2 regions of the Aquipuribacter sp. SD81 genome follow, and region 2 is predicted to be linked to the other one. Evidence: predicted binding sites of a transcription regulator. Region 2 holds the regulator's gene; the other holds the start of a gene.
The links. Region 2 encodes HspR, which represses chaperone genes until heat shock. Its sites were predicted from a motif close to AAGTTGAGTCNNNNNGACTCAACTT; they were not measured.
Positions count from the first base shown of each region.

Region 1 (3,400 bases), on a different contig from region 2:
TCCGCGTCCTCGCCGTCGATCTCCAGGTGGCCGAACTCGGTGTTCGGCACGAGCGTGCCGTCGACGAACAGCGCGCTGCCGATCCCGGTCCCGAGGGTCGTGACGACCACGACGCCGGGCACGTCGCGCCCGGCGCCGAAGCGCACCTCGGCGAGCCCGGCGACGTCCGCATCGTTCGCGACGACCGCGCGGCGCCCGAGGGCCTTCGTCAACAGCTCCGCGGCAGGCGCGTCGACCCAGTCCTCGTGGACGTTGGCCGCGGTGCGGGTGACGCCGTGCTGGACGACGGCGGGGAAGCCGACCCCGACCGTCTCCCCGGTGGTCGGCTCCGGGCCGGCCTGCAGCACCTCGGCGAGGACGGTGGCCGCGACCTCGGCGACGTCGTCCGGCTTGCCGCCCTCGGGCGTCTTGTGGCGGACGCGGTCCGCGACGAGCTCACCGGCGTCCACGTCGACGACGGCGGCCTTGATGCCGGACCCGCCGATGTCGACGCCGACCGCGAGCCTGGGGTCCTTGCGGGCAGTCACAGCAGGCCTCCGGGGGGGTTGCCGTCGCTGGGGACGGTGAGCAGCTCAGGGCCGTGCTCGGTGACGAGGACGGTGTGCTCGAACTGCGCCGTCCACGACCCGTCGACGGTGACGGCGGTCCAGCCGTCGTCCCACATCCGGTGCTCGGAGGCGCCGAGGGTGAGCATCGGCTCGACGGTGAAGGTCATGCCCGGCTCGATGACGGTGTCGTGCTCGGGGGCGGCGTCGTAGTGCGGCACGACGATGCCGGAGTGGAACGCCTCGCCGATGCCGTGGCCGGTGAAGGCGGCGACGTCGCCGTAGCCGAAGCGTGTCGCGTACTTCTCGATGACGCGGCCGACGACGTTGAGCCGACGTCCCGGCTGGGCGGCGCGGATGCCGCGCAGCGTCGCCTCGCGCGTGCGCTCGACGAGCAGCCGGACGTCCTCGCTCACCGCGTCCTCGCCGCCGACGAGGAACGTCGCGTTCGTGTCGCCGTGGACGGCGATGCCGTCGGTCTCGAGGTAGGCGGTGATGTCGACGTTCACGATGTCGCCGTCGAGCAGGACGGTGTCGTCCGGGATGCCGTGGCACACGACCTCGTTGACGCTCGTGCACAGGGACTTCGGGAACGCCGGCGAGCCGTGGCCGGGGTAGCCGAGCGTCGAGGGGTACGCGCCGCGCTCGACGAGGTAGTCGTGCCCGACCGCGTCGAGCTCCTCGGTGGTGACGCCGGGGGCGACCGCGCGCCCGACCGCCTGCAGCGCGTCGGCGGCGAGGGTGCACGCGCGCCGCATCGCCGCGACGGTCGCGGCGTCCTTCACCTCGCCGCCGGTCCAGCGGGCCGCGCGGGGCCGGTCGACGTACTCGGGTCGTCGGATGTGCGGCGGCACGGACCGCCTCGGGCTGACGCGGCCCGGCCTCAGTGGCGGGCGCTGGGTCGTCGTGGCCATGGCGGGGAGTCTAGGTGCGCACACGGCGGAGGGGCGGGTCGTGGCGACCCGCCCCTCCGTCACGGTGGACTCAGCCCTGCTGCGTGGCCTGCTCGCCCTGGACGATCGACGGCTGCTCGCCGCCGCTGCTGCCGCCGAAGCTCACCTGCACGGTGCGCCCGGGGGCGCGGGTGCCGGCCTCGACGAGGAGGACCCCGTCCTCGAACCGGGCGGTGACGGTGTCGGCGTCGAGGTTGAGCCCGGTGCGGAACACGCGCCGCACCTGCCCGGTGCTGCGCTCGGCGGCGAGCACCTTGTGGCGGCTGCCGAGCTCGACGGGGGAGCGGAGCGCCTCCACGACGAGCGCGTCACCGGCGACCCGCACGCTGAGCGAGTCGCGGTCGACGCCGGGCAGGTCGAAGCGGGCGGTGAGACGACCGGAGTCGACGTCGAGGGCGGCGTCCACGGCGCCGAACCCCACCGGGGCGGCCATGCCGCGGGTCATGTCCTCGAAGACGCGGTCGATGTCGGTGAAGAAGGGGCGACCGAGAGCCATGACGGACCTCCTGTAGCGCTGCGTCCCGGCCTGTCCGGGAACGAGGACGAGTGTAGAACTTGAGCGGGTCATGCTCAAGCCAACCTCAGTCGGGTCCGCTCAATTCCCGGCACGGGCCGTCTCGCGTCTCCACCCGCGTGCCCGCCGAGCACCGCTGCGGGTGCGAGGTGGCGTCCGCGCACGGCGTGGTCGTCCCCGGTGGCGCGGCGGGGTGACGGGAGCACACTCCTGCCCATGGCCGACGACGCGACCGAGTTCTGGTTCAACACCCGCACCAAGCAGGTGGAGGAGGGCCGCCAGTCGCACTACACCGACCTCATCGGGCCCTACCCGACGCGCGAGGCCGCCGCGGCGGCGCTGGAGACGGCCGCCGCCCGCAACGAGCGCTGGGACGACGAGGACGACCGCTGGGACCGCGGCGGGAGCTGACCCTGCGGGCCGCGGGGGCCGTGCGGCCGGCCGTCGCGCGCGGCATCGATCATGACGTGAGTCGCGCGTACGGGGCACCTTCCGTCGTGCGCGGCATGGATCATGACGCGAGTCGCGGGTGCGGGGCCGGTGTCGCCTCGCGCGGCATGGATCATGACGGACGTGGCGTCGCGGCAGGCGCCGCTGGACCGGCCCTGCAGCGCCCGGCCGTCACCGCTCGAAGGAGTGCTCCGGACCCGGGAACGTGCCGGCCTCGATGTCGGCGGCGTACGCCTCGGCGGCGCGGCGCAGCTCGCCGCGCAGGTCGGCGTAGCGCTTGACGAAGCTGAAGCGGCGGTCGTCGTTGAGGCCGGCCATGTCCTGCCACACCAGGACCTGCGCGTCCATGTCCGGGCCGGAGCCGATGCCGATGGTCGGCACGCCGACGGCCTCGTGCAGCCGGGCGGCGACCGGCGCCGTCACCATCTCCACGACCATGGAGAAGGCTCCCGCGCGCTCGACCGCGACGGCGTCGGCGACGACCTGCTCGGCGGCGGCCTCGCCGCGCCCGGCCACCCGGTACCCGCCGATGGCGTTCTCCGCCTGCGCGGTGAACCCCACGTGGCCCATGACGGGGATGCCGGCCGTCACGATGGCGGCCACCCGCGACGCGCGCGCCTCGCCGCCCTCGAGCTTGACGGCGTTGGCGCCGGCCTTCATGAGCCGCACCGCGGACTCCACGGCCTGGGCGTCGGAGGCCTCGAAGCTGCCGAAGGGCAGGTCCGCGACCACGAGCGGGCGGACGGTCGAGCGGGCGACGGCCCCGACGAGCGGGAGCATCTCCTCCATCGTCACCGGCAGGGACGTGTCGTAGCCGTAGACGACGCCGGCGGCGGAGTCCCCGACGAGGAGCACGGGGATCCCGGCCTCCTCCAGCACACGCGCCGTCATGGCGTCGTAGGCGGTCAGCATCGCCCAACGACGGCCCTCGTCCTTCC
Region 1 is NZ_JBBAYJ010000011.1:74,358-77,757, reverse strand. Features, by position in the region: gene ppgK (polyphosphate--glucose phosphotransferase) at 1-527, opposite strand, end outside; gene map (type I methionyl aminopeptidase) at 524-1,459, opposite strand; gene WAA21_RS08545 (Hsp20/alpha crystallin family protein) at 1,530-1,994, opposite strand; gene WAA21_RS08540 (SPOR domain-containing protein) at 2,229-2,423, shown strand; gene panB (3-methyl-2-oxobutanoate hydroxymethyltransferase) at 2,634-3,400, opposite strand, start outside.
Region 1: a site for HspR is predicted at 2,051-2,075, ahead of WAA21_RS08545 (Hsp20/alpha crystallin family protein). Genes of this name have one in related genera too.

Region 2 (3,400 bases):
TCCAGATCCGTGGCTTCGGGCACGCCGTCGCGCTCGCCCGCGGCACCTACGACGACCCGGACGACCCGGGCGAGGTCACGCACTTCCAGGCCCTCACCGCGGCGGTCTCCGGCACGGTCGGCCTCGGCAACATCGCCGGCGTCGCGGTCGCGGTGTCGATCGGCGGTCCGGGCGCGACGTTCTGGATGATCGTCGCCGGCCTGCTCGGCATGGCGACGAAGTTCGTCGAGTGCACGCTCGGCGTCGCGTTCCGCGAGGAGCACGCGGACGGGACCGTCACCGGCGGGCCCTTCCGCTACCTGCGCGTCGCCTTCGCCAAGCTCAAGGTGCCCGTCCTGCCGCAGGTGCTCGTCGGCGTGTACGCGATCGCGATCCTCGCCTTCGGCATGGCCGGCGGGAACATGTTCCAGGCGAACCAGACCTTCGCCCAGGCCGAGAACGTCACCGGCGGCGCCGACGGCCCGCTCGGCTCCGGCGGCGCCTCGCTCGTGTTCGGCCTCGTGCTCGCGGGCCTCGTGGGTCTCGTCATCATCGGCGGGATCAGGTCGATCGCGAAGGTGACGAGCCGGCTCGTGCCCGCGATGGCGATCGTCTACGTGCTCGCGTGCCTCACCGTCATCGCGTTCAACGCCGGCGCCGTGCCGGACGCGCTCGCCTCGATCGTCACCGGGGCGTTCGACCCCGAGGGCGTCGCCGGCGGCGTGCTCGGCGTGCTCGTGGTCGGCTTCCAGCGCGCGGCGTTCTCCAACGAGGCGGGCCTGGGCTCCGCGGCCATCGCGCACTCCGCCGTGAAGACGAAGCGGCCGGTGACCGAGGGCTACGTCGCCCTGCTCGAGCCCTTCATCGACACCGTCATCATCTGCACGATGACGGCCGTCACCATCGTCGTCGCCTCGCCGCAGTCGTGGCTCGACGCCCGCGCCGCCTACGCGGCGGGCGAGGACCCGAGCCCCGACGGGGTGGTCCTCACCTCCGACGCGTTCGCGACCGTCATCCCGTGGTTCCCGGCCGTGCTCGCGGTCGCCGTGGCGCTGTTCGCGTTCTCGACTCTCATCACGTGGTCGTACTACACGCTCAAGGCCTGGACGACGCTCTTCGGCCGCAGCCGGCTCAGCGAGCTCGTGTTCAAGGTCCTGTACTGCGTCTTCATCGTGCTCGGCGCCGTGCTCACGTTCTCCGACGTGCTGAACTTCGCCGACTCGATGCTGTTCGTCTGCGCGCTGGTCAACATCCTCGGGCTCTACCTCCTCGCCCCCGAGGTGAACCGGATGCTGAGGGACTACGTGGCCGCCCGCCGCAGCGGCGAGGTCGTGCCGGTCAAGGACCGGCAGCCGATGCTCTGAGGCCTGCGCGCGCACGTCGACACGAACGCAGACCTACGCCGCGCACGTCGACACGAACGCAGACTCACGCCGCGCACGTCGACACGAACGCAGACCTACGCCGCGCACGTCGACACGAACGCAGACCTACGCCCGGTACGCGCGGCGGGTCAGGAGCGGTGCTGGGGACGCCAGACGACGAGCGCGGTCGACACCTCGCGCCGACGGGGACGACGGCCGGGCGGCATGGCGACGATGTCGCCGGCCGCGCCGGCGGCGAAGACGCGGTCGGCGGCCTCGCGGGTGCGGCGCAGCTCCTCGCGGGTCGCGGCGAGCTCGTCGCGAAGCCGCTCGACCTCCACCTCCAGCGCCATGATGCGGCGGATGCCCGCGAGGTTGACGCCCTCCTGCTGCGAGAGCCGCTGCACCTCGCGCAGGCGCTCGACGTCGTCGTCGGTGTAGCGCCGTCCGCCGCCGCGGGTGCGGGTGGGCGTGACGAGGCCCTCCCGGTCGTACTGCCGCAGGGTCTGCGGGTGCATGCCGGCGAGCTCGGCCGCCACCGAGATGACGTACGCGCGACGCACGCGCGCGGTCCCGCTCACGAGGCCACCGCCTGCCGGCTCGCCTCCGCCGCGGCGAGGAGGTCGGCGCGCGGGTCGGAGCCCGCCTCGGAGGCCCGGAGGGTCTCGACGGCGGCGCGCGCCTCGGCCGACAGCTTCTGCGGCACGACGACCTGCACGGTGGCGAGCAGGTCGGTCGCGGTGCCCTTGACCACGGGGCCGCGGCCCTTGAGCCGGAAAGTCCGCCCGGACGGCGTGCCGGCGGGGACCTTGAGCCGTGCGACGCCCTCGAGCGTCGGCACGTGCACGGTGTCGCCGAGCGCGGCCTCGGCGAAGGTGACCGGCACGGTGACGCGCAGCGCCGCGCCGTCCCACGAGAAGGCCTCGTCCGCGGCCACCCGGACGGTCACGATGAGGTCGCCCGCACCGCCGGAGCCGCGTGCGCCCTTGCCGCGCACCCGGACCTTCTGCCCGTCGCGCACCCCCTGCGGCAGCCGCGCCCGCACCTGCCGCGAGCCCGCGGCGGGGTCGCCCACCGCGACCTCGACCTCGGTGCCCCGAAGGGCCTGCGCGAGCGTGACGCGCGCGGTCGCGGTGAGGTCGTCGCCGCGGACCGGGCCGCGCGTCGCACCGGGGAAGCCGCCGCCCGGGCCACCGGCGGGCGTGCCGCCGAAGCCCTGCTGGCCGAGCAGGTCCGCGAGCAGGTCGTCGAACTCCTGCGCGCCCTGCCCCGAGCGGCGCGAGCCGTAGCGGGTGCCGCCGCGCGGGGCGCCCGCCCCGCCGAACATGCCGCCGAAGAGGTCCTCGAAGCCGGCCCCGCCTGCCCCGCCGGGACCACCCGCGGTGAAGCGGGCTCCGGAGCGCATGGCGCGGACAGCGTCGTACTGCCGGCGCTTCTCGGGGTCCGACAGCACCGAGTACGCCTCGCCGACGTCCTTGAACCGTCGCTCCGCGGCCGGGTCGCCGGCGTTGGCGTCGGGGTGGTGCGTGCGCGCGAGCCTGCGGTACGCCTTCTTCACCGCGGCGGCGTCCGCGTCCTTGGGCACGCCGAGGACGGCGTAGAAGTCCTTCTCGAGCCAGTCCTGTCCAGTCATGGTGCGGACAGGGTGCGACCCTGAGTCGGGTCGTGTCAAGTTTGGCGGGCGCGGCCGCCGGCTCAGCCGTCGAGGGCGGACGAGGTGCGGACGGCCTCCTTGAGGGCGCCGAGGTAGGCCAGCGACACCTCGAACGGGGTGTAGCCGTTCGACATGACGACCTGCGGCGCGCCCCGCTCGTGCGCGACGACGGCGCGCAGGGCGGACCCCACCTGGCCCGCGCCCTCCAGGACGGCCTCGGCGACGGCGGCGTCGACGCCGCTGGAGCGCAAGGTGTCGGCCGGGTCGGCCCCGAGCACCTCGGCGACGGCCGACAGCAGGCCGGCGGTGTAGGCGATGTCGCGGTGGCCCGGCTCGAGCGCCGCGCAGGCCCCGGCGCGCGCGAGCATCGTGACGACGTTCTCGCGCGGCACCCGCCGCGAGC
Region 2 is NZ_JBBAYJ010000006.1:92,593-95,992, reverse strand. Features, by position in the region: gene WAA21_RS05260 (alanine/glycine:cation symporter family protein) at 1-1,343, shown strand, start outside; gene WAA21_RS05255 (heat shock protein transcriptional repressor HspR) at 1,493-1,924, opposite strand; gene WAA21_RS05250 (DnaJ C-terminal domain-containing protein) at 1,921-2,976, opposite strand; gene WAA21_RS05245 (EAL and HDOD domain-containing protein) at 3,039-3,400, opposite strand, start outside.